DNA from 3 places in the Neobacillus sp. K501 genome. Region 2 is predicted to be linked to each of the others. Evidence: riboswitches for the same ligand, from Rfam matches in the RefSeq annotation. Region 2 holds a riboswitch; each other region holds the start of a gene.
The links. Region 2 has a riboswitch for lysine ahead of ACWM35_RS07025 (aspartate kinase). Riboswitches for the same ligand answer to the same signal wherever they lie in the genome.
Positions count from the first base shown of each region.

Region 1: linked by a shared signal. The riboswitch ahead of ACWM35_RS13410 (amino acid permease) and the one ahead of ACWM35_RS07025 (aspartate kinase) in region 2 are both predicted to bind lysine.
Region 3: linked by a shared signal. The riboswitch ahead of dapA (4-hydroxy-tetrahydrodipicolinate synthase) and the one ahead of ACWM35_RS07025 (aspartate kinase) in region 2 are both predicted to bind lysine.

Region 1 is NZ_JBSLYA010000005.1:125,468-136,056, forward strand. It holds gene ACWM35_RS13385 (GNAT family N-acetyltransferase) at 1-12, shown strand, start outside; gene ACWM35_RS13390 (hypothetical protein) at 71-301, opposite strand; gene asnS (asparagine--tRNA ligase) at 557-1,948, shown strand; gene ACWM35_RS13400 (hypothetical protein) at 2,003-2,176, opposite strand; gene ACWM35_RS13405 (helix-turn-helix domain-containing protein) at 2,289-2,504, shown strand; gene ACWM35_RS13410 (amino acid permease) at 2,774-4,249, opposite strand; lysine riboswitch at 4,357-4,546, opposite strand; gene ACWM35_RS13415 (YitT family protein) at 4,768-5,586, shown strand; gene ACWM35_RS13420 (PH domain-containing protein) at 5,624-6,238, opposite strand; gene ACWM35_RS13425 (DMT family transporter) at 6,433-7,401, shown strand; gene ACWM35_RS13430 (DUF421 domain-containing protein) at 7,440-8,300, opposite strand; gene ACWM35_RS13435 (DUF1657 domain-containing protein) at 8,319-8,525, opposite strand; gene ACWM35_RS13440 (DUF1657 domain-containing protein) at 8,590-8,793, opposite strand; gene ACWM35_RS13445 (hypothetical protein) at 8,979-9,584, shown strand; gene ACWM35_RS13450 (GNAT family N-acetyltransferase) at 9,631-10,413, opposite strand.
Region 2 is NZ_JBSLYA010000002.1:494,861-505,449, reverse strand. It holds gene ACWM35_RS07060 (long-chain-fatty-acid--CoA ligase) at 1-766, shown strand, start outside; gene ACWM35_RS07055 (TetR/AcrR family transcriptional regulator) at 956-1,540, shown strand; gene ACWM35_RS07050 (enoyl-CoA hydratase) at 1,568-2,341, shown strand; gene ACWM35_RS07045 (electron transfer flavoprotein subunit beta/FixA family protein) at 2,431-3,204, shown strand; gene ACWM35_RS07040 (electron transfer flavoprotein subunit alpha/FixB family protein) at 3,245-4,222, shown strand; gene trxA (thioredoxin) at 4,395-4,709, shown strand; gene uvrC (excinuclease ABC subunit UvrC) at 4,854-6,626, shown strand; lysine riboswitch at 6,696-6,872, shown strand; gene ACWM35_RS07025 (aspartate kinase) at 6,995-8,215, shown strand; gene ACWM35_RS07020 (YslB family protein) at 8,377-8,829, opposite strand; gene ACWM35_RS07015 (succinate dehydrogenase cytochrome b558 subunit) at 9,281-9,889, shown strand; gene sdhA (succinate dehydrogenase flavoprotein subunit) at 9,936-10,589, shown strand, end outside.
Region 3 is NZ_JBSLYA010000006.1:1,587-12,175, reverse strand. It holds gene ACWM35_RS14485 (ABC transporter ATP-binding protein) at 1-1,760, shown strand, start outside; gene ACWM35_RS14480 (M20 family peptidase) at 1,773-3,248, opposite strand; gene ACWM35_RS14475 (ABC transporter substrate-binding protein) at 3,566-4,744, shown strand; gene ACWM35_RS14470 (histidine phosphatase family protein) at 4,974-5,597, shown strand; gene dapA (4-hydroxy-tetrahydrodipicolinate synthase) at 5,728-6,615, opposite strand; lysine riboswitch at 6,741-6,920, opposite strand; gene ACWM35_RS14460 (sulfite exporter TauE/SafE family protein) at 7,142-7,876, shown strand; gene ACWM35_RS14455 (DEAD/DEAH box helicase) at 7,958-10,589, shown strand, end outside.

The DNA.
Region 1 (10,589 bases), on a different contig from region 2:
GAGATAGATTAAAGAATTGTGAAGCGCTAGGGCCATGGAGCTGGACATAAAAAAACTTCCCGAGGGAAGCTTACACTTCAATTAATAAAAATTCTTCAGCAAATTTCTGAACCTGGTTTTTGTCAATCTTATTTTTTCTTAGAGCTGATTCAGCTAACACCAAATGTGCTTGGAAATGAACATTTCTTTTTAAATCACGAATCGACACATCGCCATTCAACAATTGAATGGCTTTTTCTTGGATGTCTTGACTCTTTGATGACTGGTACAGGAGAAAAGCGATACAAGTAACTTTATCCATGAATAGCACTCCTCATCTATCAAGAATCGAACATATGATAGTAATTCGACTTTATTTAAATTTTTTCCTGCTAATTTTCAGAAAAGCATAAAAATTTAATGATGCGATAAACACCAATTTGTTGAATATTGCTTATTTGGAGGGATATTTGTATAATATTGAAGGGATAGAAGAAAGAAAGTCGTAATGATAAAAAATAACCTTTGTCCCTAAGGGATAGAGGGTTTTTTATTTATACATAGGAGGTTTTTGGTAATGAAGCAAGCCTTAATAAAGGATTTGTACAGAAATACGGAAAGTTACATAGAAGCAAAGGTACAATTGTCTGGTTGGATTCGCACCATTCGCGATTCGAAAACATTTGGTTTTATTGAATTAAATGACGGTAGCTTTTTCAAAGGTGTTCAGATTGTGTTTGACGAACATTTGGAAAATTTCAAAGAAATTGCGAAGCTACCGATAAGTTCAACCGTTAAAGTAGTAGGAGATTTCATTCACACTCCGCAAGCAAAACAGCCTTTTGAAATTAAGGCGACAGAAATTGCGATCGAAGGCGTATCAAACGTTGACTATCCATTACAAAAGAAAAAGCATTCCTTTGAATATTTAAGAACGATTTCGCATTTACGCCCAAGAACAAATACGTTCTCAGCGGTATTCCGAATTCGTTCATTAGCTTCTTATGCGATTCATAAGTTTTTCCAAGAAAAAGGATTTGTCTATGTCCACTCACCAATCATTACCGGAAGTGATACAGAGGGTGCAGGTGAAATGTTCAGAGTCACGACCCTTGATATGGACAACCTTCCAAAAAATGAAGAAGGTAAAGTGGATTTAACAAAGGATTTCTTTAACAAAGAAACCAACTTAACAGTAAGCGGACAATTATCAGCTGAAGCCTTTGCATTAGCCTTCCGCAACGTCTACACTTTCGGCCCAACGTTTAGAGCGGAAAACTCTAACACAGCTAGACATGCAGCAGAATTCTGGATGATTGAACCTGAATTAGCCTTTGCTGAGCTTCCAGATATCATGGATCTTGCCGAAGACATGGTTAAATATGTGATTGGTTATGTGCTCGAAGAAGCTCCAGAAGAAATGAACTTCTTCAATAGCTTTATTGAAAAAGGTTTATTAGACCGTCTGCAAAATGCTCACAAAGCGGAATTCGGCCGTGTAACCTATTCGGAAGCCATTGAATTATTAAAAGAGTCAGGAGAGAACTTTGCTTATCCTGTTGAATGGGGACTCGATCTGCAAACGGAGCATGAACGCTTCCTTTGTGAAAAAGTATTTAAAAAGCCAGTATTTGTGACCGATTATCCAAAAGAAATCAAAGCTTTCTATATGAGATTGAATGAGGATAACAAAACTGTTGCTGCGACAGATTTACTTGTACCTGGAATTGGTGAATTAATTGGCGGAAGTCAGCGTGAAGAACGTGAAGAGATTCTTGCTGGTAAAATTAATGAGCTTGGTATGAATGAGGAAGATTACTGGTGGTATCTTGAACTAAGAAAATACGGTGGGACAAAACACTCAGGTTATGGACTGGGCTTCGAACGTCTAATCATGTACTTAACAGGGATGTCCAATATCCGAGATGTGATTCCATTCCCAAGAACGACGGGTAATGCAGAATTTTAAGTTGAATAAGAAAAGAAGACCAAACAATCGTGTTTGGTCTTCTTTTGCTTCATTTCATTGACTTTGTAATTCTTCTTCAAAATAGAATGTACCGGGACGTTCCTTAACGGTATATGAATATCTTTTCATATTTTTTACATATTGCCATTTTAGGATGGTTACTTCTTCGCCTGTTTCTTTAATATTTACAGTTTGACCGTTACTGAATCGGTTCGTTGAGTTTCTCATTGTAAACACTCCTTTATCACTGCAATTTAAGTATACCACATATATAATCCTAGTCTTTCCTATCAATAAATTATTTAATGTGTTATGCTAATGAAAAAAGTGAGGTGTCATTTTGACCAATTATAAAGCAAAAAAGAGTAACCTCAAAGAATTGCTTTCCAAAAACAGCATGAATTTGGAGCGATTAGAAGAAAATACCAGCATTCCGATGAGCCAGCTAAATGATTACATGACAAAGAAAGTTATGAATTTAAGTACAGCCATGACCATTTCAAAAGAGTTAAATTGTCAGATTGAGGATTTATACGTTTGGGTACCGGAAGAATAAATGAATTTACACAAAGCTTAAAAGAGCGTTAAAACATTTATAGCAGATCCGAACATTATGGGGTCTGCTTTTTGTTATTTGATGGGTGGCGTGGATGTGGTAGTTGTCACGAAATGTTCACTATTTTGGTCATAAATAACGGAAAGTCGGTCATATTTTTAAAAAATTCGAGCATAATTCCTCATTTCACGGTCATACCAGCCAAGTATCCGGTCATAACCAAATCCACATACAAAAAAACACGCGACCAATTCGCGTGTTTTTAACCTTTATACCTCTAAATCTACTTTCTCTAATGGAATGACTTTGGTTTTTTTCGTGAATTTATAGCCGAGCCATAAGATCAAAAATAAGGGTAGTCCAATATATGATACCAAAACACCTTTCCAATCAATCTGATCACCCATAAAGGCGGAGTAATTTTGCCCGAGAACAACAATTCCACAAAGAACAAATGCGAAAATCGGTCCAAATGGGAAAAATTTCGATTGATAAGGCAGAACGCTTAAATCTTTTCCTTGAGCATGAAATGCTTTTCTGAAACGGTAGTGACAGATGGCGATCCCGAGCCATGCGATAAAACCGGACATACCTGAAGCATTTAATAACCATACATAAACGGTTCCGTCGCCAAAGAAGGAGGCAAGAAACGCAAGACACCCAACTAATGCAGTTGCAATGAGTGCATTTGCAGGAACGCCGTGTTTGTTCAGTTTACCAAGGAATTTTGGTGCTTTGCCTTGACGAGCTAGATCCCAAAGCATACGAGCAGAGGCATACATACCTGAATTTCCTGCTGATAATAAAGCTGTTAAAATGATCGCATTCATGACGGAGGCAGCAAATGCAATCCCGGCATTTTCGAATACGAGTGTGAAGGGGCTAACGGTAACATCACTGTTTGCTAAATTACTATCTGTATATGGGATCAGCAATCCGATAACAAGAATCGCTAACACATAAAATAAGAGAATTCGCCAAAACACCGTTTTTACCGCTTTAGGAATCGATTTTCCTGGATCTTCGGTTTCGCCAGCAGCGACACCAAGTAATTCTGTTCCTTGGAAGGAGAAACCTGCTGCCATAAAAATCCCGAGCAATGCCATAAATCCGCCATTGAATGGGGCATCACCAATCGTAAAGTTTTCAAAACCAACTGCGTGATCACCCATAATACCGAAGATCATTAATGTGCCAGTAATAATGAAAATAATGACCGTTACAACTTTTATTAAAGAGAACCAATACTCAGTTTCTCCAAAGCCTTTTACAGAAAGATAATTGATCAGAAAAATAATAACTAAAAATAAACTGCTCCATAATAAGGATGGGCTGTCTGGAAACCAAAACTTCATGACCATGGTTACGGCAGCTAATTCTGCGGCAATCGTAATTGCCCAGTTGTACCAGTAGTTCCAACCAAGGGCAAAACCTAGGGAAGGATCAACGAACTTTGTTGCGTACGTACTAAAGCTTCCAGCAACTGGCATGTACGCTCCCATCTCCGCAAGACTTGTCATCAAAAAGTAAACCATTACACCAATAATGAGATAGGCTAGAAGGGCTCCACCTGGACCTGCAGAATGAATGGCACCGCCAGTGGCGAGGAATAAACCAGTTCCAATTGTTCCGCCTAATGAAATCATTGTTAAGTGGCGGGATTTTAATCCGCGTCTTAGTTCGGTTGTTGGCTGTTCAATTGTTTGGGTTTGAACAGACTCTTTTCTTACCTGTGCTGTTTGCATGAAAATAACTCCTTTTTCTTGTTTTTCTTTTTCGAGAAGGAGTTTGGAATACAAAAAATGCCACCGATAAGATTCGATGGCATTCCTAATACCCCGCATCATACCTTCCGAAAGATAGCTCAACACAATTGACTGGTAGGGACAATTGTGACAGTTCTGTTCCTATTTGGAGACAGCCCCAGCCTGCTTTTCCAGAGAAGAAAGCAAACTTCGGCGATTTTTCCTTTTAAACGGAGTCATGGATGTCTCAGCATCTCGTCCGCTTTACTTATAAAAACCGCGACCTCTACCTCATCGGTTTGATGAGGATTTATCATATTCAATTAATCTAATAATAAATTTTAATGGATTTTTCTATTAAGTCAACCAATAATGAAATATGCAGAATAATAAATCTATTACTTTTGGATAATTTTACTGATTATTAATTATTATTATAAAAAACTATTATATTTACATGGATTGATTGAATAGGGTATTATTTTTTATTAAGTATGCGTTTGCTTTAGGAGGATAAAATCATGCAGTTTCTTGGATTGATTGTTGGTTCTTTCATAATTGTTTCAGCGTTTAACCTATTCTTAATCCCCCATGAAATATTAAGCAGTGGGATGAGCGGCCTTTCCATGATAATAGGAATGATTACTCCTCTCGATACAGGGTTGGCCAACTTTCTATTAAACCTTCCTTTACTCATTATTGGTTATAAAATGCTCGGTAGAAAATTTATTATGAATACGATATTTTCTGTTGTCATAATATCAATAGGACTTTATCTTGTTCCGGTACATATCGTCGCGGATGACAAGATTCTTTCATCTATTTTCGGGGGTGCTTTAACGGGTCTTGGTGTCGGACTTGTGTTTCGGTGCTCTGGATCAACTGGTGGCTTTGATATTATTGGAATGATTGTTTCGAGAAAGAGAGATTTTCCAATAGGAATCTTACTATCAGGAATGAACGCCATTGTGATTGTCATAAGTGGATTTTTATTTGATTGGGATTCTGCCCTATATACACTTGTTTCTATCTTTGTCACTGGGAAAGTAGTGGATGCGATTTATACGGATCATGTTAAATTAACGGTCATGATCATTACCGAAAAAGGGGAGGAAATGCGCCAGCACTTATTGACGAATTTATATCGCGGATTAACGATTATGAATGGTGTTGGAGGCTATTCAAATGATAGCCGGCAGGTTCTAATTTCCGTCATTTCACGTTACGAATTAAATGATGTAAAGACTCTTATTACAGAAGTGGATCCGCAAGCATTTGTGAATATAACCGAAACAATAGAAGTGATGGGGCTATTTCACCGTCCTAGCACAACGTAAGAAATACCTCTAGTGAACTAGAGGTATTTCTTTATGCTTAATTATTAATATATTTTTCAAAAACAAAGCCAAAGTCTTTCACACAGTATTGCTTTTTCGTATTTTCTAACCATTCAAATGCTGCTTGGTTTAACATTTTAAATTGCACCACCAAATTACTGTCGGGACTTGTCACACGGCCTAATGTCGTGGAAGCAACATCAAGACTTTGTTTTGCAAATTGAAGCGAAATATCGTTTTCGTGCGTAATTTCTGAAATTTTGATAAGGGCTTTGTACAAATCCTTTACTTCTTCAATATGTTTTTTATGAACATCGATGGAAAATGGCTGTGAGCCGATTTTAAATTTGACTTCAACGTCAAGGTCGACAGTTCCGGCTGTTTCAAGCTTTACATCAGAAATTTTGTTTTTCACATAACTATAGCGGTGGAGCATCCTTTTTTTACTCGCGGCACTCGTACCATCTAAATGAATTAGCGCATTATTGGTAAAGCAATATTCATCTGATTTGGATTTTATTAAAAAATAGATCTTTTCATTATCCTCATGCATAACATAATCATCAGCATCAACCTTGTCATAATTTTCTGGTCTAATGACCGAACCTACATCACTTAAACCTAAAATATCAGAAGCCACTTTTCCAAACATGTTATCTACCTCGCTTTTTAAAAATAAATTCCATTCAAATGTACGAGTGAATCGTAAGAAAGTTTCAAACTTTTTTGAATGACAGAATAATTTATGCACGATTAAACGGAACTATTCTTTGATAGTTATTAACAAAGAATTCAGAAATCTGTTATAATGTAAAAATGAATTTGATGTAAGAGGAGAAATTATACATGCGTCCAATCATCTTAGGCGTTTTTGCCGCATTCTTTTTTGCCTTTACGTTTATTTTAAATAGATCCATGGAATTAGAAGGTGGAAGCTGGATTTGGAGTGCTTCCCTGAGATATTTCTTCATGATTCCTTTTCTTTTAATCATTGTTTTGGGAAGAAAGAATCTGAAGCCGTTGATTTTGGAAATGAAAAAGAATCCTCGCGAGTGGGTTTTGTGGAGTATAGTGGGATTTGGTTTGTTTTACGGACCGATATGTTTTTCAGCAGCCTATGCACCTGGGTGGCTAATTGCTTCCACCTGGCAAATTACGATAATCTCGGGATCATTACTGGCACCATTGTTCATGGAGACGATTATGACGGAAAAAGGTCCTGTACAGGTGAAAGGGAAAATCCCTTTTAAAGGGTTATCGATGTCGCTAATCATTTTGCTAGGGATTATATTGATGCAGCTTGACCAAGCCAGTCAGCTATCTGCTGCGGAATTATTCTTAGGGGTAGTGCCAATCTTGATTGCCTCATTTGCTTATCCTTTAGGAAATCGAAAGATGATGGATCTTTGCGGAGGACGGCTGGATGTTTACCAACGAGTTCTAGGAATGACGATTGCCAGTTTACCACTTTGGTTAGCTTTAGCTGTATATGGATTGCTTACGGCAGGACCACCAACATTCGGGCAATCAGTACAATCAGGCCTTGTTGCGATCACCTCAGGGGTAATTGCGACCGTTTTATTTTTTCAAGCGACTGATCTTGTCAGAGGAAACATGCAAAAGCTTGGAGCTGTTGAGGCAACACAATCAATGGAGGTATTATTTGCGTTAGTTGGGGAACTGCTGCTTTTGAAAACCGCCTTCCCATCCGCAATTTCATGGAGCGGAATGGTTCTAGTTATGAGCGGAATGATCCTACATAGCTATGTTTCACACAAGTCCGTTCTTCCGAAAAGCAAAAAAGTAAGTGCCTAAAAGAAGGACCCTAATCCAATGATGATAGGGTCCTCTTTTTAACCATGAAGGTACGGTGATAGTGTATCAATGGATTCTTGAACCAAAGCCGCGTTCTTCCTATACATCGATTTTGCTTTTTCGTCTTCAGTCCCTAATGAAAAAATTTCTAAATCAGCTTGTGTTTTTTTCAATGTGGCCAATAATAAGGGGCGGCCCATAGGTAAAGGGACTTGTAGCTTATCATCATAAAGATCAATCGTTAATTCCCCATATGAATTTACTTGTCCTAAGAATACATTATCAAGGGTAACGTCTAGTTTTGCTAATTCGGCGTCCAACCAACCTCTGCTTTTACCTGCTGATCTTAGGGCTTCATCTAAAATGCTTCCATCCATAATTACCGTTTGCGGCTCTTTCTCATTTGGCATTGTTAAATGAACATCCTTAGGTGTCAATGTGCGATATTCTCTTTTTAATAAAGTGCTTAAATTTCCTCTAGGCTCGAGTACCGCAAATTCCACGTCAGCAACACGAAAGATATCTTTCTGACGGAGTAGTGCATTTAATTCATCAATGGTATATTTTTCTTTCTTTAAATTCTCTTCTAATATCTTCCCATCCTTAATAAAAACCGTTCCTCTACCATCAATAAAGTCACGTATGGTTTTGCTTTTTAGCGCTAAGTAGTCGGATAACAGGGTGATTAATCCAAAGATGAGGATCGCTAAAATTCCATGGTATATATTCTTTTCCAGACCTGTTATCGCTTCACCAGCAATACTGCCAATCGTTATACCAGAAACATATTCGAAAAATGAAAGTTCAGAAATTTGCTTTTTCCCCAAAATTTTTGTAATGAAAAACAAAAGTGTTAAGAAGACGAAAGAACGAATAAAAATGTCAATCCAACCTGGCATATGTTTTCACCTCAATGATCAATTGCCTCTGTATTGCGGTTCCAGTCGTTCGAGTTCCAAAACCCGAGCTTGTAAGTCCTTTTTTACGCTGGTCATGGTTAACATCGTATTATGGAATACTTCCTTTGCACCTTCATCAAGAGAATTTAAGGCGAGTGATGTTAACTGCGCTTCAATTGATTTGATATTACTAAGGCATTGCTTAACCTCAGAACCAACGGTCACGGGAATAACTCCTTTCTGCTAGGGAATAGAAAATGGGTTGGCTAAAAGCCAACCTGTTTAAGAATTATTGATTGTATTGCGGTTCTTCACTGATTATTTCTTGTAATCGTGGTTCGAGACTATCCAGAACGGATTGGGTCTGTTGTGCAGCTTGTTGATATAGTTTTTTTGCATTTTGATTATCTGTTGCCAATGCAAACGTCTCAAAACTAGCTTGAGCACTTTTTAAACTAGCCATTGCTTGTTTTACCTGTGTTCCTACAGTCATGTTTATCCTTCTTTCTTAGTAAAATAAATTTCCATGATATAGTTTGACGAGAAAATGCTTCTTATATGTAAAAAAAGTATTGGAAAATTATAGTATAAGTGTAAGAAATAATGTAAATTTACTGTAATCGCTCTATCTTAATTTTTATAATATTCAAAATGGGATATTGAAAAGGGGGCAAAAAATTGTTATTAGCCAGAAACAGAGAAGCATCTGAGGAAAGTCAAGTGAAATTAGTAGCATATACGATCATCTTATACATCAGTAGCTTGTTTGTACCTTTTGTGGTGATAGCCAGCTATCAAAGCATGGCCTATACCTCGAAATCACATTGGTTTTTTACAACGCCGTTTACAGCATATCTCGTATTTATGTCAGGAATGGTATTTATTGCGACCGTGTTTACTTTCTATCTAATATTTAAACAAAAGTGGAAAGGGAGTGTTTATAAATGGATCATTGCTAGCTTAGTTCTACTAAGTATTCCGTTTTTTATTTTAAGTATGACAAATTATTATTATCTCGATGATAAAGGAATTCATTATAATTTTATCACTGGCTTTCAGGAAAGAGAGTTCCGCTGGGAAAATGTAGAAACCTTACATAAGGTTTATCGCAACCATCAGGGGTCTACTGGCTACTACCAGTTTCAATTTGAAATGAAGGATGGAAAAGTGATAACGATTCCCTTCAATGACAAATTGTCAGAAAACCAATATCGTATTGAAGAAATAGTGAAGAAGCACGATATCGTTATGAAAGATAATTTTGAAAATCCAATCGTAGATTAAAAGGGCTTCCGTTACGGAAGACCCTTTTTTTGCAAATAGGAAATCATTATCGGTGCATTGTCCACTTGCCAATATCATTAAATCCAAGCCGCTTATAAATTCGACCTGCATCTGGATTGTCATAAAATAAACAAAGGACCTTATTTTCTGCTAGTACATCTTTAAACAGTCTTTGCATGATCGCCGTTGCGAGTCCTTGCCGTCGAAATTCTTTTCTTGTACAGACACCAACAATCATTGCAGAAAGTGAATTTTCTGCAGTGGTTGAAACACATGCTGACATGATGCCGTTTTCCTCCATATAATAGGTTCTTGATGTATTGGTTTTCATGGATTGGACTAAGATTTCTCTGGCATCACTTCTAAGTGTGAATTCCTCAATGCTGCTTCTGAGCTCGATAATCCGGTCTACATCGTCTAAGCTTGCTTTTTTAATTTCGTGTCGATTGGAACCAAGATATAAGTCTGACAAGCATTCAGCAAAAAGTGTTACTTGCTTTTTCCCGAGCTTTAATTCTGGAAAGACTTCAAATTTTTCTACAAGTTCAGTTTTTCCGGACAGATAAATAGGCTGGGGATAATCTTTCATAATCGAAACAAAGCTGCTAACATCGAATTCCTCTTTAGCATAAGGAATGAAGGATTGATAAAACCTTAGAAGAACGGCGCTTATTTCATCCTGGTCATCCAGTTCGGCCCAGATTTCCTGAAACTCAGAATCGTATCCAAATACCTCTAAATCTCCAATGATAAATAAATTTATCGAAGGTTCTTCACTTAAAAAAGCTAAAACCCGCTCATGATCATTTTTTGTCATTTTCCTAATCATCATAATCTCCCCCTAACCTAGTTAATAGGTTAATCAAGTGGGATTAAAATTTCAATATCTTTTAAATAGTATTACGTTTGAATAGTATTATAAATATTTCGAAAAGTTCATCGATTTGTCACAACCTGTGCATTCATCATATAAATTAGGTGATATAATAAGAGTGTAGAAAAAAT
Region 2 (10,589 bases):
AAACCATCCAGACTTGAAAAAATATGATCTTTCATCAATAGATTCTTGTATTAGTGGTTCAGCTCCACTCCCTCATGAAGTCCAAGAGGAGTTTGAGGAAGTAACGGGAGGAAAGCTGGTTGAAGGATATGGTTTAACCGAAACGTCTCCAGTTACCCACTCCAATTTCTTGTGGGATCGCCCAAGAGTAAAAGGCAGTATTGGTGTGCCATGGCCGGATACAGAGGTTAGAATTGTTTCAATGGATACGGGAGAATTAATGCCAGTTGGTGAAATTGGGGAAATTATTATTAAAGGTCCGCAAGTCATGAAAGGCTATTGGAATCGTCCTGAGGCAACGGAAGAAACATTAAAAGACGGATGGTTGTCTACGGGAGATCTTGGCTATATGGACGAAAATGGCTATTTTTATATCGTTGATAGGAAAAAGGATATGATTATTGCTGGCGGATATAATATTTATCCGAGAGAGATCGAAGAAGTATTGTATGAACATCCAGATGTATTAGAAGCAGTGGCAGCAGGGATACCTGATCCATATCGGGGAGAAACGGTGAAGGTATATATCGTTTTAAAAGAAGGCTCAAAAGTAACCGCGGATGAATTAAATCAATTTGCTAGAAAATATTTAGCAGCATACAAAGCTCCTAGATTATATGAGTTTAGAGAAGAATTACCGAAAACAGCTGTTGGGAAAATCCTTCGACGAACACTTGTTGAAGAAGAAATGCAAAAAATAGAAGAAGAAAACAAAAAACGCGCCTAATGTCTAGTAATAGTTGAACCCTTTTTTTTTGACCGATATAGCTTGTCTTCATATTGACAGTTAAGTATGATAAAAAAGTACACAGTATTTCTTGACAGAAATACATATAAAAACTATTATTGAAATATGAATGATTATTCATTCATATTTTCTTTTTACTATTTTGTTTTCTTCAAAGGGGGGAGAGCGTTGAAAAAAAATAAGCCGAAATACATGCAAATCATTGATGCAGCAGTCATTGCGATCGCTGAAGTTGGTTATCATCAGGCCCAGGTGTCGAAAATTGCGAAACAGGCTGGAGTCGCTGATGGAACGATTTATCTTTATTTTAAAAACAAAGAAGACATTCTCATCTCACTCTTTGAAGAAAAAATGGGAAGTTTTGTTGAAAAAATTGACGAAATGATAGCAGGAAAACAGACGGCGGCGGAGAAGTTATTAATGATGATAGAAACTCATTTTAAAAACCTTTCTGATGACCATCACATGGCAATTGTAACACAGCTTGAATTACGCCAATCTAGTAAAGAACTCCGTATGAAAATTAATAAAGTTCTTAAAGGATATCTAGAGGTTATCGATAAAATCATCATTGAAGGAAAAGAAACGGGAGAGTTTTCAAGCGACCTCGATGTCCGTCTAGCCCGGCAGATGATCTTCGGGACGATGGATGAAACCGTTACGACTTGGGTTTTGAATGAGGAAAAATATGACTTAGTTGCACTGGCTAAGCCGATTCATCAGCTATTAATTAAAGGCTGCGGAAATCAATAAACTTCATGTGCAATAGGAGGGGATAATTTGGAATATTTAAGATGGTCTAATCAAGACGGTATTGCAACAATCACCTTTCAACGTCCACCGGCAAATGCCCTTTCTTCTGGTTTATTAAGGGAATTGTCGGCTGCACTGGATGAAATTGAACCCAACCGTGATATTAAAGTAATAGTCATTCATGGGGAAGGTCGTTTCTTTTCGGCAGGAGCAGACATTAAAGAATTCACTACGGTTTCTTCTTCAGACGGTTTTTCAAATCTTGGAAAATATGGACAAGATTTATTTGTCCGGATGGAGAAATTTCCTAAACCAATTATTGCTGCGATTCATGGTGCAGCCCTTGGCGGCGGCCTTGAACTAGCGATGGCCTGTCACATTCGGCTTGTAAGTGAAAAAGCAAAGCTTGGTCTTCCAGAACTTCAGCTTGGTTTAATTCCTGGTTTTGCCGGCACGCAGCGCTTGCCAAAATATATTGGTACTGCAAGAGCAGCTGAAATGCTGTTCACATCAGAACCAATTACTGGTGTTGAAGCCGTTCAATATGGACTAGCCAACCATGCTTATCCGGAAGAAGAGGTATTAGAAAGAGCTTACACCTTAGCTGCTAAGATTGCTAAGAAAAGTCCGGGAGCGATTAAAGCTACCATTGAATTATTGAACTACGCTAAAACGCAAGAGTTTTATGAAGGCTCAAATCGTGAAGCTGTGTTATTTGGTGAAGTTTTTGTTTCCAAAGATGCCAAGGAAGGCATTCAGGCTTTTATTGAAAAAAGAGAGCCGAATTTTAAAGGTGAATAACTTCTTATTCAGAAGTTAAAATATTTTTTTAAATAAAATTTTCTTAATCTTTAAAACAGAAAAAATGTTTGCATTATAGGAGGGAAACCATGAACATTTATGTACTCATGAAAAGAACGTTTGACACTGAGGAAAAAATCTCTATCTCCGGCGGAAAAATCAATGAAGATGGTGCTGAATTTATCATCAATCCTTACGATGAATATGCGATTGAAGAAGCGATTCAAGTCCGTGATGCAAATGACGGTGAAGTAACCGTTATTTCAGTTGGCAATGAAGAAGCAGAAAAGCAACTCCGTACTGCGCTTGCAATGGGAGCAGACAAAGCGGTTTTAATTAATACAGAAGATGATCTTGAATACGGTGATCAATTTACTACTGCAAAGATTCTTGCAGAATACTTGAAAGATAAAAATGCTGACCTCATCCTAGGCGGAAACGTAGCCATTGATGGCGGTTCAGGTCAAGTAGGTCCACGCGTAGCTGAATTATTAAACATTCCGTATGTAACGACAATTACGAAACTTGAGATTGATGGTACAAAAGCTACTGTTACACGCGATGTTGAAGGTGATTCTGAGGTAATCGAAACAAGTCTTCCGTTATTGGTAACAGCACAGCAAGGTTTAAATGAACCTCGTTATCCATCATTACCAGGTATCATGAAAGCGAAGAAGAAGCCGCTTGATGAATTGGAACTAGATGATTTAGACCTTGAAGAAGATGACGTAGAAGCAAAAACAAAAACGATTGAAATATACTTGCCCGCTAGCAAAGAAGCTGGAAAAGTTTTATCAGGTGAAATAGCTGATCAAGTAAAAGAACTTGTTCACCTTCTTCATACAGAAGCGAAAGTAATCTAATCGAACATAAACTCAAATTGAAGTGCAGGAGGTAAAAGGAATGTCAAGAAAAGTATTAGTATTAGGAGAAACACGTGACGGATCTTTACGTAATGTATCTTTCGAAGCGATTGCTGCAGCAAAAACAGTAGCAGAAGGCGGAGAAGTTGTTGGGGTATTAGTCGGCGAATCTGTAAGCGCTTTAGGTGCAGAATTAATTCAATACGGTGCAGATCGCGTTGTTGTAGTAGAAGATGAAAAGTTAAAGCAATATACTTCTGATGGGTATTCCCAAGCTTTATTAGCGGTGCTTGACCAAGAGACACCAGAAGGATTGGTTATTGGCCATACAGCACTTGGAAAAGACCTATCGCCTAGAATTGCTGCAAAACTTTCTTCTGGATTAATTTCTGATGCAACGGCTGTTGAAGTTGCTGGTGGAAATGTTGTCTTTACAAGACCAATCTATTCAGGTAAAGCGTTTGAAAAGAAAATAGTGACGGACGGCCTAATTTTTGCAAGTATTCGTCCCAACAATATTGCTCCACTTGCAAAGGATGAAAGCAGAACTGGTGAAGTTTCTTCCGTTTCGGTTGAAATTAAAGATCTCCGTGCCATCATTAAAGAGGTGGTTAGAAAAGCAAGTGAAGGTGTGGATTTAAGCGAAGCGAAAGTGGTTATTTCCGGCGGACGCGGAGTGAAGAGTGCGGAAGGCTTTGAACCATTAAAAGAATTAGCACAGGTTTTAGGCGGAGCAGTTGGAGCTTCTCGTGGTGCTTGTGACGCTGACTACTGTGACTATTCATTACAAATCGGTCAAACAGGAAAAGTTGTTACACCTGACCTATACATTGCCTGTGGAATTTCAGGGGCGATTCAGCACTTAGCTGGTATGTCCAATTCTAAAATTATCGTTGCGATTAACAAAGATCCAGAAGCTAACATCTTTAAGGTAGCAGATTACGGTATCGTTGGCGATCTATTTGAAGTAGTTCCATTATTAACGGAAGAATTTAAGAAGCTTAAAGTACATTCATAATATTATTTGTGGGCGAGCGGTGAACAACCGCTCGCTCGTTTTTTAGCAAATCGGGAAGAATACGAATTTTTATTTAGGGAAAATTAGATGCGAAACAGATTATTAGCATGATTACTTAAACGATGTTATACTTTCGGTAGTATTTAAGTTATTCATTAGGAGGCTAAACAAAATGGCTATTTCAAACGTTACTGATCAAAATTTCTCTGCTGAAACAGGCTCTGGTCTTGTACTTGCAGATTTCTGGGCTCCATGGTGCGGTCCTTGTAAAATGATTGCTCCTGTTCTTGAAGAATTAGATTCCGAAATGAGCGATAAAGTAAAAATCGTTAAATTAGATGTAGACGAAAACCAAGAAACAGCTGCTAAATACGGCGTTATGAGTATTCCTACATTACTTGTTTTCAAAAATGGCGAAGTGGTTGACAAAGTAGTCGGCTTCCAACCAAAAGATGCTTTAGCAAGCGTACTTGAAAAACACGTTTAAGCCTTGAAGGTAAACCTTAGCTCACAGCAGCTAAGGTTTTTTAATTTCTGGTAATGGTAACAAAGTACTGCTTTTCTTTACAGGACATTTGTTTTAAAATTTTAAGATAGTAATAAAAACTAGACGGAGAGAGGAGCAGTCGGAATGAACGAAAACATTAAACAGAAACTGACTTTGCTGCCTGATCAGCCTGGCTGCTACTTAATGAAAGACCGTCAGGGAACGATCATTTATGTAGGTAAAGCAAAAATCTTAAAAAATCGGGTTCGCTCTTATTTTAACGGGTCACATGACGGAAAAACGTTGAGGCTGGTTCAAGAGATCGAGGACTTTGAATATATCGTTACATCGTCGAATATTGAGGCCCTGCTATTGGAGCTTAATTTAATCAAGAAGTATGATCCTAAATACAATATTATGTTAAAGGATGATAAAACCTATCCGTTTATCAAACTGACAGCGGAAAGGCATCCAAAACTGATCATAACGAGGAAAGTAAAAAAAGATAAAGGAAAATATTTTGGTCCTTATCCCAACGTCATGGCAGCCAATGAAACGAAAAAGCTGCTGGATCGAATCTACCCGTTACGAAAATGCTCGACCCTTCCGGATCGGGTCTGTCTGTATTACCATTTGGGGCAGTGCCTGGCACCATGTGTCAACGAGGTTGAGGAAGCACAATACAAGGAAATGACCGATGAAATTACCCGCTTTTTAAATGGTGGTTTTAAGGATATTAAAAAAGACCTAACTGAAAAAATGACCGCTGCTTCTGAGGAACTAGATTTTGAGCGGGCAAAGGAATTTCGCGATAAAATCATTCATATTGAAACCATTATGGAAAAGCAGAAAATCACGATGACCGATTTTACGGACCGTGATGTCTTTGGCTATTCGGTTGATAAAGGCTGGATGTGTGTTCAAGTATTTTTTGTAAGGCAAGGTAAATTAATCGAGCGGGATGTTTCGATGTTTCCGATTTACAATGAGTCAGAAGAGGAAATTCTTACATTTCTTGGTCAATTTTATGAAAAAGCCAATCATATAAAACCAAAAGAAATTTTAATCCAGGACGAAATTGATTTAAGTTTGGCTGAACAACTTCTTCAAGTAAAAGTGTTAAAGCCACAGCGAGGCCCGAAAAAGGATTTAGTTAAGATGGCGATAAAGAATGCAGGCATCGCCTTAAATGAGAAGTTTTCTTTGATAGAAAAGGATGAGGATCGAACCATTAAAGCGGTTGAAAATTTAGGAGAAATGATGGGGATCTATACGCCGCATCGAATTGAGGCATTCGATAACTCAAATATCCAAGGGACAGATCCGGTCTCAGCTTTGGTTGTTTTTATTGATGGGAAGCCGAATAAACGGGAATACCGTAAATATAAGATTAAAACCGTTAAGGGACCTGACGACTATGAATCCATGCGTGAGGTAACGCGTAGACGATATTCCAGGGTACTAAAGGAAGGACTGCCGTTGCCGGATTTAATTATCATCGATGGCGGCAAAGGTCATATTGAAGCGGTAAGGGATGTTCTTGAAAATGAACTTGGTTTAGATATTCCGCTTTCGGGCTTAGCCAAGGATGAACGGCATCGAACCTCACAGCTTTTATACGGAAACCCGCTTGAAATCGTTCCGCTGGCAAGAAATAGCCAGGAGTTTTATTTATTACAGAGAATCCAGGATGAGGTCCACCGGTTTGCGATTACCTTCCATCGCCAAACCCGAGGAAAAAGTGCCTTTCAGTCCTTGCTGGATGATATTCCTGGAATCGGCGAGAAACGGAAAAAGCAATTGTTAAAGCAATTTGGCTCTGTTAAGAAAATGAAGGAAGCCACGATCGAGGATTTTAGAGAAATAGGAATTCCGCTTAATGTGGCAGAAGAACTGATCAAAAAACTTCAGTCCTAGTTATTGTCGGAAAAATGGGACTATGCTATAATGAGTGAAAATTATATTACTATCACTTTAATATACTAAAGTGAAGGTAGAGGTGCGAGCTTCAAGAGTAATGATTCGGAGAAGGATGAGCTTCTGTGAAGAATCATGAAAGGGGATGTTCGCCGAAGTGGAGAGAGTCTCATTTCTTTCTTTGCTGGTCCAGTGTTGAATAAATACTGGATTGTCAAGACATTGTCTTGGAGAGCTATCTTACATTGTCCTGCGCAAAAGATTTTTTCTTTGTGTATTTTTAAAGCAATGAGATACCCTTCTCATTGCTTTTTATTTTTTGTGGCAAAATAATGATAGCGAACAAATAACTGAAAGCAGGGGAAATGATGGGTTTAATTGTTCAAAAATTTGGAGGAACCTCCGTCGGTAGCGTCGAAAGAATTATAAATGTAGTAGAACGAGTTAAAGCAGAAACCGAGCAGGGGAACCAGGTGGTTGTTGTCGTTTCAGCGATGGGGAAATCAACGGATCAGTTAGTAAGTTTAGCGAGAGAAATTTCTAATCAGCCCAATAAGAGGGAAATGGATATGCTTTTATCAACAGGCGAGCAGGTTACAATCGCCTTACTGTCAATGGCATTAAATGAGCAGGGACTGCCGGCTGTTTCCTTTACTGGCTGGCAAGCGGGAATCTCAACAGAGTCTGTCCACGGAAATGCCAGGATAACAAACATCAATACCGAGGCAATAAAGGGGGAGCTCTCTGAGGGAAAAGTAGTGATTGTGGCAGGATTCCAGGGTTTGACTGATACTGGCGAGATTACAACACTTGGCCGCGGTGGATCTGATACAACTGCGGTTGCATTAGCAGCTGCTCTGGGCGCAGATAAGTGCGATATCTATACAGATGTTACTGGGGTGTTCACAACTGACCCAAGATATGTGAAAAGTGCACGTAAACTTTTATCCGTCTCCTATGATGAAATGCTTGAGCTCGCTAATTTGGGTGCTGGTGTCCTTCACCCTAGAGCAGTTGAGTTTGCGAAAAATTACCAAGTTCGGCTTGAGGTTCGCTCAAGCATGGAAAATATAGAAGGAACAGTGATTGAGGAGGAAGCATCAATGGAACAAAATTTAGTTGTCCGTGGGGTTGCATTTGAAGATGAAATTACGAAGGTCAGTGTATTGGGGTTGAAAAACTCATTAACGAGCTTATCGACGATTTTTACGACACTTGCAGAAAATCATTTAAACGTAGACATTATTGTTCAAAGTACAACGGAAGCAGAAACAGCTAATTTGGCTTTTTCGATTAAAACGGAAGATTTAATGGATACATTAAGAGTTCTTGAAGACAATAAAGATTCGCTAAATTATGAACAACTGGATGCAGAGAATAAATTAGCGAAGGTCTCCATCGTCGGATCAGGAATGGTATCCAATCCAGGTGTAGCTGCAAAAATGTTTGAAGTTCTTGCAGTAAGCGGAATTCAAGTGAAAATGGTCAGCACGTCTGAAATCAAAGTATCGGCCGTTGTCGAAGAACAACATATGCTAAAAGCCGTCGAAACACTCCACCAAGCATTCGGACTCGCTGAGGAAAGGTAGAACGGTAGAAACTAAAACAACACAATCACGCAAATAAAATAAACGTAAGCAACCCAAAAAGCTCTCATTGAGATCATTCTCCAATGAAAGCTTTTTTGAGTTGAGGTTTGTTAGTGTACGCCTGAGGTGGACAGTGTCCACGAGCGGTGACAGGCACCACATTAAAGAGAGTCTTTTCGGTCCCATTTAACGGTGAATTGGACTTTGTTTGCTTTTTTTGCTGGGTGTTCGAAGGTTTCTGCTGTGACTTGTTTTTGGGTTTCGATTTGTTGGGCAAGGAAACCGGCTTCGATTTGGAAGTAGTGTTCGGCTTTTGATTTGACACGGGAGACGATGAGCGGGCTGAAGAGCTCGAATTCGATTTCATCTTTCCGTTCATTTTTGATTTCTAGCTGGCCCCATGAAGCTTTTGAGAAGAAATCAATAATTTCCTCCATTGTATTTAATGGATACTTACGTGCCAATCTTTTTCCGGCCCAATAAAGGATTTCAGGTGCATCTTTGCCTAAAATTTCAGGCAGGATGTTTTCCCTAATTAATTCATAGCCAAAAATGGAAACACTTCTTGGTTCCTCAGTTTGTAACTTTAATTCGACTGCAGTACTTTCATTCATTGTATTCCCCTCTTTCTACCATTCTATTATATACAATTCCTGTCTTGTTTCATTACTGAGTTTCAAATGGGAAATATTAGTGTGTATCCCAGAGGAGTATTGTTATTTCAACATACCAACCTAAATGTTCTATCATAACTATCATGTCCTAAACATTTTCCTCTCTTACCGATATCGATAAGGAATTAATTGTATTTCTATTGGGTTTATTAGTAAAAAATACCATATAAAATGTAAGCGATTTCATAACTATTATAATATCAATATATTTTAAAAATTTTATTTTTATAAGTGTTTTTGTGTATCCGTTTTCTTGACGCTCTATGATGATGGGAGTAAAATGGACATGTCACATAATTGTCACAGTGGTGCTAAGTTAATGATTTTTTCCGGGTGAGAACAATAGGGGAACAGGCTTAACATCATTTGAAAAATTCAAGGGGGGTAAATTATGGCGGGGAATCGAGAGTTTGCGTATCGGAGATTGCATTCATTGCTGGGAGTAATTCCAATCGGAATCTTTCTCATGCAGCATCTAGTAGTCAACCATTTTGCTACAGGAGGACCTGAGTCCTTTAACAGGGCATCAGATTTCATGGGAAGTCTTCCATTTAAAATTGTCCTAGAAACTGTAATTATTTATTTACCAATTTTATTTCATGCAATCTATGGGCTTTATATCGCCTTCACTGCGAAAAACAACACAAGTAAATTTGGGTTTTTTAGAAACTGGATGTTCATGCTCCAACGTATTTCAGGGGTAATCACATTGATTTTTATTACATGGCACGTTTGGCAAACACGTGTAGCAGCTGCTTTCGGCGCACATGTTAACTTTGACATGATGAATGAAATCTTATCATCACCATTTATGTTCGGATTCTATCTTATTGGTGTAATTTCAACTATTTTCCACTTTGCAAATGGTTTGTGGTCATTCTTGGTAAGCTGGGGGATTACGGTATCACCTCGTTCACAAGTAATTTCTACATACTTTACGATTGGTGTTTTCGTTGTTCTTTCTATTATTGGAGTTAGAACATTACTAGCTTTTGTTTAATATGTCGATAAAATATTGGATTTTGGATTAAAGGGAGTGAGTCACGATGAGTAAAGGTAAGGTGATCATAGTCGGCGGCGGTTTAGCTGGCTTGATGGCAACGATTAAGGTTGCAGAAGAAGGAACTCCAGTAGATTTATTTTCTCTTGTTCCTGTAAAACGTTCTCACTCTGTTTGTGCCCAAGGCGGTATGAACGGAGCTGTAAATACAAAAGGTGAAGGGGATTCTCCGTGGATTCACTTTGACGATACTGTTTATGGCGGAGACTTCCTAGCTAACCAGCCGCCGGTTAAGGCGATGTGTGAAGCAGCGCCAGGAATCATTCATTTAATGGACCGTATGGGTGTTATGTTTAACCGTACTCCTGAAGGACTATTGGACTTCCGCCGCTTCGGTGGTACACAGCATTCACGTACAGCCTTCGCTGGAGCCACTACTGGTCAACAGCTGCTTTATGCATTAGATGAGCAGGTTCGCCGTCACGAAGTTGCTGGTTTGGTTACAAAATATGAGGGCTGGGAGTTCTTAGGATCAGTCGTTGATGATGACGGTATATGCCGTGGAATAGTAGCACAAAATTTAACTTCTATGGAAATCAAGTCATTTGCTGCAGATGCAGTTATTATGGCTACTGGTGGTCCTGGAATTATTTTTGGAAAGACAACAAACTCTGTTATTAATACTGGATCTGCTGCATCG
Region 3 (10,589 bases), on a different contig from region 2:
AGTTCTTTATTCCGTATGTAAGACGTGTAAATAAGTTATATCTGATCGGATTTGTTGGGAGCCTGTTTCGATTCCTGATCCCGCTTTTTGTTCCGTTGATATTAAAATATACTTTTGATCATTTGCTGCAAATTGAAGCAATGTCCCGTACGGATAAGTTGGAACAATTAATCTACATTACTATCGGGATGCTTATTGTATTTCTTTTCATTCGAACCCCGATGGAATATGTAAGACAGTTCTGTATTCATAAGGCTAACAACAATATTATTAAATGCCTACGTAAAGATGCCTTTAAAAAAGTGCATTCACTGGATGCCAAATATTTTGTGGACAACAAAAGCGGCGAAATTGGAACGCGATTTTTCGATGATATTGAAAAAATAAGAGGCTTTTTAACAGCAGTATTTGGAAACATCTGGATTGAAATGATTGTCTTGTTGTTTGTTGTGATCGTAATGTTGGGTTTAAATGTAAAATTAACGATCCTTGCAGTTGGACTTGTTGGTTTTCAATTTATTCTAGCCCATTTATTATCGAAGAGGTTTAAACAATCAACACGAAATATGATGAATTATCGTTCGGTATTGAGCGGGTTTATCTTTGAAAAAATCCAGGGTGCGTTTATGTCGAAGTTATTTGCTTCTGAAAAACGTGACAAGGAAGAGCTTCAGCAACACCTAAATCATTTTGATACCTTAACGGATCGGCATGCAAAAATAAATGCCGTTATGTTAGCATCGGTTAATGTATTAAGTGATATGACACCCTTTATAGTGGCAATGCTTGCGAGTCTGTTTGTTATGAATGGCAGTTTAACCGTTGGCAGTCTAATCGCCTTTTTTGCCTATGTGGATAAAATGAGAAGTCCTGTAGCTGCACTTGTAAATGCGTTTCCTGTGATAACGGAAGGTCGTGTTGCGTTAAAAAGGATTTTTGAATTCTTCCAAACTCCTTCAACCATTAAAGAACAGGAAAATCCAGTTGAATTAAAGCAATTTGCAGATTCCATAATTTTTAATAATGTGTCATTTTCTTATGATGGTAAAGAAAATATAATCCGAAACCTTGATTTTTTGATAGAAAGAGGAAAATCGTATGCTTTTGTGGGTGAGAGCGGGGGCGGTAAGAGCACCATCCTTCAGTTATTGCTGAGAATGTATGATGTCACAAATGGTGAAGTTTTAATAGATGGAGTCAATATCAAAGATTACTCAATTGCTAGTCTTAGAGAACATATGGGAATCGTCACACAAGATAACTTTTTGTATAGCACGTCGATAAAAGACAATATCCAAATGGCAAAGCTAGATGCGACGGATGAAGAAATCATTGCTGCTGCGCAGAAGGCTTTTGCTCATAATTTTATAACAGCATTACCCAAGGGCTACGATACAGAAATTGGAGAAAGAGGAATCAAGCTCTCGGGAGGTCAAAAACAAAGGATCGCACTTGCTCGGGTATTTCTGAAAAATCCATCTTTAATTATTTTAGATGAAGCGACCAGTGCCCTCGACAATGAAAGTGAAAAACTCGTTCAGGGTTCGATTAATCAATTTGATAGTGATAAGACTATTATTATGATTGCCCACAGACTTTCAACGATTGTAAATGTCGATACAATATTTGTAGTGAAAAGTGGGAAAATCATCGAAAGTGGCAGTCACCAAACCCTGCTCTCTCGAAATGGTTACTACAGAGAGCTGTATATGAAGCAAAATATTTCTAACGAGGAACTGAAATTAGCGATAGGACAATAAAAAAGGATACCGTTAATTAACGGTATCCTTTTTGTTAGATTCTCTCATAATTTCCACATAAAACTTAATGGCGTTTAGGTAATTTTCAATACTAACATGTTCGTTTGTGCCGTGCATTCGATTGAGATCCTCAGAGCTGATTTGGACAGGGAGGAAACGATAGGTACTTTTTGATATCTGATCATAATGCTTAGCATCAGAGCCGGCAAACATTAAGTATGGCGCGATAACGGCCTCATCATAAGCATTTCTGGCGGCTTGCTGAATCGCTTGGAATTGCCAGCCGTCAATGGATGATACCTTTGAAGCCTCGGTGCCTGTCACCGTCACTTTGATTTTCTCATCATCAATCGTTTTTTCGATAAAGTTTTTCACGTCTTCTAGGGAATCCCCAGGCATTAAGCGTAAGTTAATGATCGCAGAGGCTTTTTCCGGCAGGGCATTGTATTGTTCCCCCGCTTGAAAAATCGTTGGTGCAATCGTGGTACGGATTAAGGCGGCAGAGGCCGGTTGCTGCAGTAATATTTTTTCAATAATCGGCTCGAATATCCACTTGTTAGCAAATACGTACTTCATCGCAAAGCTCATTTCAGGTGCTACAAAGTCAAATAAATCTTCTCCTGGTCCTTTAAGGTCTGCGTTAAACTGGGTATCTTCTAATTTCGCAATCGCGCTGGCGATTCTGCCGATATTCGTGTGGTCCTTTGGCTGGGAGGAGTGGCCACCGCTGCCTTCAATCGAAAGTTCGGCTGTTGCTGAACCTTTTTCAGAGATACCAACCACACCGACAGGTTGATTCACACCAGGGACCATTTTTTCAACAATCGCTCCACCTTCATCTAAAACAAAATCAAAAGTGATACCTCGATCTTCGAGGATCTTTACAATTGCATTCGCTCCTTCGTCGCCGCCAATTTCCTCATCAAAGCCAAACATGAAATACATGTCACGGTTTGGTTTGAAATCTTCATTCAGTAAATATTCAACCGCTTGAAGGATGCCAATGACTCCAATTTTGTCATCTAATGTTCCACGCCCCCATATCTTTCCATCTGCAACTGCACCGCTGAAAGGATCCTGTTCCCAATTGGCTTCTGTTCCTTCTAACACAGGGACCACATCATAATGGCTTGTTAGACCAATAGGGTTTTTCTGAGGATCCGTTCCCTTCCATTTATAAACGAGAGCATAATGATTTACCTTTTCTAATTCAAGCTGGTCATGAACGGCAGGATAGGTTTCCTCCAAAAATGCAATAAATTGATCGAATTCCTTCAAGTCAAACTTACTGCGATCCTGGTAGGAAACGGTTTTGAAAGTGATTGCCTTTGATAGGTTGGCAACGGCAGCCTCTTGGTTGATCGTAATCTTGGCGGGTTTTGCCGCGGGCTGTTTGGATTTAATTGTAACCGTTCTGAATGCGGTTACAATTAGAAAAACAAGAATAAAACTACCTATGATCATGAAAGCCAGTTTTCGTTTTTTCATATAATTCCCCCAAAATCTTAATAGTTTAATATTACAATATTCTGTAATTTATTAGTGGAATTATTTTAAAAAAATTCAGAATAATTTTTTCGTAGAATTTCATTATTCTTTTTTCGTAAAGCAGAGGGTATTAAATTATTGAAAAATCTTTATAACGCTAGAAGTATCATGGGATTAACGATGTAAGCGCTATTATAATTATTGCATTTATCTAAATTTAATAAATATTGAAATAATATAGTAGACGAACATTGAAAATTGTTTTACAATACTATTTATTCATTTAATATTAGAATATTCAAAAAGGGGATCATCACATGAAAAAGAAGGTAGCAAAGGTGTTTATGGCTTCTACATTATTTGCTGGGATTCTAGCAGGCTGTTCAGGAGCGAAAGAAAGTTCCGGAGGCAGCAGTTCGGATAGTATTAAAGTCGGCGTAAACTTAGAGCTATCTGGTAATGTAGCTTCATATGGAGAATCATTGGAGAAAGGGATCGATTTAGCAGTTGAAGAAATCAACAAAGATGGCGGTGTAGAAGGTAAAAAACTAGAAATCATTAAAGTGGATAATAAGTCTGAAGCAGCAGAAGCAACGAACGGCGCAATTAAGTTAACCAGCCAAGACAAGGTAACAGCAATCATCGGTGCTGCTACAAGTGGAAATACTGTGGCACAGGCACAAATGGCCAATGATACGAAAACCGTTTTAATCACACCATCTGGAACTTCACCAAATGTAACAGTGAATGAAGATGGTGATGTAAACGAGTACGTTTTCCGTACATCATTTATTGATCCTTTCCAAGGTACGGTTGCTGCCAATTTTGCAGCGAAAGATTTAAAGGTAAAAAATGCAGCGATTTTTGCTGATAGTGCCAGCGATTATTCAAAAGGGTTAGCTGAATCCTTTAAGGAAACCTTTAAAGATGCCGGAGGAAAGATTGTAGCGGAGGAAGCTTATGTAGGGAAAGATACGGACTTCCGTGCTACTCTCACTCGAATCAAGGCAAAAAATCCTGAGTTCATTTTTATTCCTGGTTACTATGAAGAAGTAGGCTTAATCGTAAAACAAGCTCGTGAATTGGGTATAACAGTTCCATTAATGGGAGCAGATGGCTGGGATTCACCGAAGTTAATTGAACTAGCTGGAGCAGAAGCGTTAAATAACACATTTATCACAAACCACTATTCTGCAGAAGATGAAGATGAAAATATGCAAGCATTCTTAACGGCATTTAAAGATCAGAATGATGGTGAAGCACCAAACGCATTCAATGCACTTGGCTATGACACTGTTTATTTATTGGCAGACGCGATTAAGCGTGCAGGCAGCTCAGATTCTAGCAAAATTAAAGATGAACTAGCGAAAACAAAAGATCTTTCACTTGTGACGGGGATTTACTCAGTTGATAAAAATCACCATCCAATTAAATCAGCTACTGTCTTAGAATACAAAGATGGAAAGCAAGTGTTCAACACAAAAGTTAATCCATAAGAAGCTGGGTAAGTAGAATGGAAGGTGATCCTTTCATTCTATTTTTTTGGCTAAAAGCGCATTAGGGAAGCTATCCTCTTTCTTCGCCTAACAGCACGCTAGTCGGCGAGTTTTCTTCAAAAAATAATCAGAATATTTATATATCTAACTTTACCAGCCACAAGGTACTTGTTAAAGTTGAGTAGAGGGTTATTAAATCTAATTTTATATCTACAAGGGGTGGAACTGATTGAATATTTATCTTATCCGTCATGGGGAAGCAGAGCATAATGTCGATCGAACCGTGATGGCACATACCCATGATTCACAACATAGTTTGACAGAGTTAGGTCATAGACAAGCAAGAAATACCGCAGAATTTCTTCAGACGATTATCAATGGGAAGACGGTTGTATATAGTTCGCCTTATTTGCGGACAATGCAAACAGCGCAGGCGATTCATTCCTTACTTCCGGAGCAGGTGCCTTTTTACGAGAATCCGCTTTTGAGAGAATGGGAGCTTGGGAACCTTTATGATTTTACCAATCGCACACCAGAGGCAAAAAAGGAGTTTAAAGCGGCGGGGCTCTTTTATTTTCGCCATCCTAATGGTGAATCCTTAGCAGATGTGTATTTACGGGCAACGATGTTCATGAATACCGTCATCGAACGTGTGAAACAGCAAGGTCGCTACGAAAACATCGTCATCGTCACCCATGCCGCCTTCATGCACATGCTCCTGACCCACCTAATGAACTGGCCGACCGAAACACTAAACAACTTCAAACCCGTCGAAAATGCATCCGTCATTACCATTAACGAAGTGGATGGGGACTACCAATACGAAAAAATCTATGTACCAAACGTAAATTAGATTAGTAGTTGGTACTAATCGAGGTGCCTGTCACCGCTCGTGGACAGTGTACACCTCAGGCGGACACGAGTGAAAAAATAGGCGGCCACCCTCCTTAGTATACGGGAGGGTGGCCGCCTGTTTTATGGGTTTATACGAATGTTTTGATTTTGCTAGATGGTAGAACGCTTTGCAAGGCTTGTTGTTCTTGTTCGTTTAGTGGAACTAATGGTAAGCGGAGGCTGCCAACGTTGATTCCATTCCAATTTAATGCTGCTTTGACCGGTGCTGGGCTTGGGGCAGCAAATAGTGCTTTCATGATTGGGAGAAGGCTGCGATGGGCTGCTGCAGCTTCCTGGACACGGCCATTTTTAAAATTCGTGATCATTTCTTGCATTTCATTCCCAATGATATGAGATGCAACGGAAACCACTCCCACTCCGCCAATCGCTAAAACAGGTACCGTTAAACCATCATCACCACTGTACAACGAAAAATCACTTGGCGTCTGACTAATAATTTCAGCCATCGCATCTAAGTTACCTGAAGCCTCTTTAATGCAGACGATATTGTCAATCTGCGAAAGACGGACAATTGTCTCTATCGACATATTCACGACACTACGTCCAGGAATGTTATAGAGCATTACCGGAAGGGAAGTGGAAGTGGCAATCGCTTGAAAGTGTTGAAACAATCCTTCTTGGGATGGCTTGTTATAGTAAGGAGTAACGAGCATGATCCCATCAACACCGACCTCAGCCGCCTGCTCCGTTAAACTAATCGATGCCCTCGTGTTATTTGAGCCAGTTCCAGCAATAACGGGTACTCTCCCATCAACGACTTCGACGACAAATTTAAACAATGCCACCTTTTCTTCTGTTGTTAAGGTAGGCGATTCTCCGGTTGTCCCGGCAACGACTAAACCATCTGTTCCATTAGCAAGTAAGTAATTAACTAAATTTCTTACCTCGTTAAAGTCAATATCACCATTCACATCAAATGGCGTCACCATAGCGGTTAATACTTGGCCAAAATTCATCATTCTCACCCTTTACAATTATTATTTTGAAAAATAAGAGGGGGAGGCCATGCGAAAATCAACGCAAAAAAGCAGCAACGAGGGTTCGCTGCTGCCTTAGAAACATAATAAAAACCCGTTCCTATGCGTGAGATAGCCCTCCATATAGTTTCCTATATGACAGTTCTGTATTTATTCAATAGCAGAACCAGCTTCAAGATCAATGAGAGTCTATCTGCTTCGGCAAATTCCCCTTTCCACAATGGTCAATGGACCTCATTATCCTCGCGTTGTGTACTAATGGTCTTTGCGCCTCTATCCTCACTTCAAAAGGTATTGAAGTAAGAGACATATTAAATTGACTGTAAATATAACAGAAAAATCCGAAAAACTCAAGAGAAATCAGTTTCAAAGTTCTCTTTTTTATGCCTTAGAAAACTACGGAAGTGTCAATAAGAATATCTTATTGACTTTTATAATTATTATTAAATTTATTTATCGTTTAGCGAATCATATACTTTTAGTAGATATCAAGGAGGTGAAGGATATGGAGTATGCATTGATGTTTATTGTTGGGATTTGTGCAACCACACTGGGAACACTGGCGGGCGGCGGGGGATTGATCAGCCTGCCAATGATGCTGATGATGGGGATGCCGGTGCATTCAGCCATTGGGGCTAATAAAGTTTCGAATACGGTTAGCTCGTTCTCGAGTTTTTATATTCTTTATAAGAGAAAGGAAATCTCGCTAAAAGAATCATTCTGGATTGTCCCGGTCAGTGTTGGTGGCGGGATCAGCGGCGGTTTCATTGCTTCGGGGATTTCGGGTGACAATATGTATATGATTGCGATAGTTCTGTTAATGTTTGCCTTCCTTACTTCGTTTGTCGGAAAAGGAAATTTCACGGGAGAACAACCGTTAAAAATGAACAAAGTCAGTGTGCCTGGTCTTTATGGGATTGGCATTTATGATGGTCTCTTTGGGCCTGGGCAAGGAACGTTAATGCTCTATTTGTTCGGCTATTTGAATATCGCTTATATTCGTGCAGTAGGCTTAGTGCGCCTGGCGACGTTCTCAAGCTGTTTCGGTGCTGCCATTACTTATATCGCAACGGGAAAAATTATCTGGCCGCTTACCATTGCCCTTCTCCTCGGATCGACAACTGGTGCGCAAATCGGAGTACGGATTGCTCAAAGGTTAAAACCGCAATACATCAAACCGATTCTCCGGATCGTCACAGCCGCCCTAATCGTTCAAATCTTTGTGGAAAATATTTTCTGAAAAAACTACAAGTATAAAATTTCTAGTAAAACTAAAACACTGTTAATATAAAAGAAACTACCTCAGAAAGGAGCCGGGCATTTGAATATAGAGTTACATCCCAAGAAAATTAAAGAAATGTGCGGAACAGTCTCCTTTAAACGAGGGGATTCTTTTTATCGAGCAGGTAAAGTGAAATTTGATGTTTATCGACCTAATTATTGTGAGGCCACTGTGGAAGCAATGGAGGATTTTTATGTCACGATCGAGAGGGATGATAGTGGCGAAATCCATACTTCTTGCAGTTGTCCGACACTATCCTCGGTTAAAACCGATTGTCAACATATCGCTGCCGTATTGCTGGCGATATATGACCACCAGCAACACGGAACAAAACCAGTAATCGTGCGGGAACAGCAGTCTGAATCCAGTCAAGCACTAACAGAAGGGCTTTTAACTCTTTTCGGTGATCAGCAGAAACGGAAAAGCGGTCATCAACTTCATTTTGAAAATAGGCAAGTCCTTGATGCGGAGTTTACGTGCAAACCGGTGACCGTTGCAACTGGACAGCACTTATTTGCGATAGAGATGAAAATCGGGCCGACTCCATTGGAGCAGATTCGACCCTTTCTTGAGCAAGTGAAGGAAGGGAAGCCGAGCGTGCTTTCCGACATCTTTACCTACAACCCGAGTCAACACTGCTTTCAAAAAGAAACAGATGCCGTTATTCAGCAATTAATTCAAGTCCTTTATGATGAAAAAGTTTCGGATGAAATAGACCATTCCCTTACCAGCAATCTGCTGTTAATCCCGCCATCGTCCTGGGCGCAGCTTCTTCCATTACTTCGGAAAGCCCCTCTGGTTGGGTTGGAGATGGATGGAACAAGGTATGGCGCATTCCACATTTCTGAAGAACTCCTGCCATTGCAGTTTATTCTGACTGGATCGGAAGGAACAGGCTTTCATCTGAAAATAAATGGGTTAAACCGCGTGGTTGTGATGGATTCGTATCACACTGTGCTAGCTGGTGGGAAAGTGGTTATCCTCAATGAGGAGGACTGCCACCGTTTAGCGGATCTTAAACAGATGCTTGGCACCTCAGGCACAAAGCAAATTTCAATTCCGACGGAGCAAATCGAGTTCTTTTTAGAAAAAGTAGCCCCGGGCTTGAAAAGACTTGGTGAGGTTCAACTGCCACCAAGGATGAAGCAACAATTAATGAAGACACCGCTGAAGGCCAAACTCTATCTGGATCGGTTGAAAAATCGCCTGCTGGCGAGTTTGGAGTTTCATTATGAAAATATCGTGATCAATCCATTGGAAGGCCCAGAACCACTGACAGGTCCCCTGTTAATAAGGGATTTGGAGCGTGAGCAGGAAATTCTCCAACTGATGGAGGGAAGTTCGTTTGCGACGACAGACAGTGGTTACTATTTGCATAATGAAGAGCTTGAATATGAGTTTTTGTATCATGTATTGCCTAAGCTGCAAAAACTAACGCAAATTTATGCAACAACTGCAGTGAGAAACAGGATTTTTCGAGAGAATGTGATTCCGAAAATTCGAATCAAGGTGAAGAAAGAACGAACCAACTGGCTCGAATTCAAATTTGAAATGGATGGGATTGGGGACAAACAAATCCGTGATATCCTTGCGGCTCTTGAGGAAAAACGAAAGTACTATCGGATGCCGAATGGAGCTTTGCTCTCGCTAGAGACAAGAGAAATTCAAGAAATCAATCGTTTTCTGCTAGCAGCACATGCAGAGGCTGAGGAATTAGAAAAAGGTTTGAATTTCACAATCGTACAAGGGATGAGGCTGCTGGATTCGGTGGAGGACAGCCAAAACTTTATGGTGGAGGAATCTTTCCGTCAATTTTTAGAAACCATCCGAGATCCAGGCAAGATGGAGTTTGAGGTTCCGATGAGTGTGAAGCGGATTTTAAGAGATTATCAAGTTCAGGGGTTCAAATGGATGAAAACATTGGCTAGCTATGGATTCGGAGGAATTCTTGCGGATGATATGGGACTTGGGAAAACCCTGCAGAGTATCACATATATTCTATCCGAACTTCAAGAAGTGCGAAAAAGTAAGCAGCCAATTCTTGTTGCCTGTCCATCCTCGCTTACCTATAACTGGTTGAGTGAACTCAGGAAATTTGCCCCGGAAGTAAAAGCGAAGGTGGTCGATGGCGATAAAACCGAGCGAGCAGCGATACTGAAAGATGCAGCGGAGGAGGACGTTGTCATTACCTCCTATCCACTTTTACGAAGAGATATCAAATGGTACGAAAAACAATCTTTTCACACTGTGTTTTTTGACGAAGCGCAGGCATTTAAAAACCCTTTGACCCAAACGGCAAGGGCGGTAAAAAGAGTTAACGCGAACCACAAATTCGCGCTTACGGGAACACCTGTGGAGAATTCCTTGGAGGAGCTATGGTCCCTTTTTCATGTCGTATTTCCAGAACTATTTATGGGGTTGAAGGAATACAGTCAGCTGACTAAAAAAACCATCGCTAGAAGGATTCGTCCATTTTTATTGCGGCGGTTGAAGGAAAATGTGTTAGGGGAGCTTCCGGAAAAAATCGAGTCCATCGATTCCGCGGAACTACTGCCCGAGCAAAAGAAATTGTATGCAGCCTATTTAGCAAAGCTTCGCCATGACACGTTGAAGCATTTGGACAAGGATACGATTAGAAAAAATCGAATTAAAATTCTTGCTGGTTTGACAA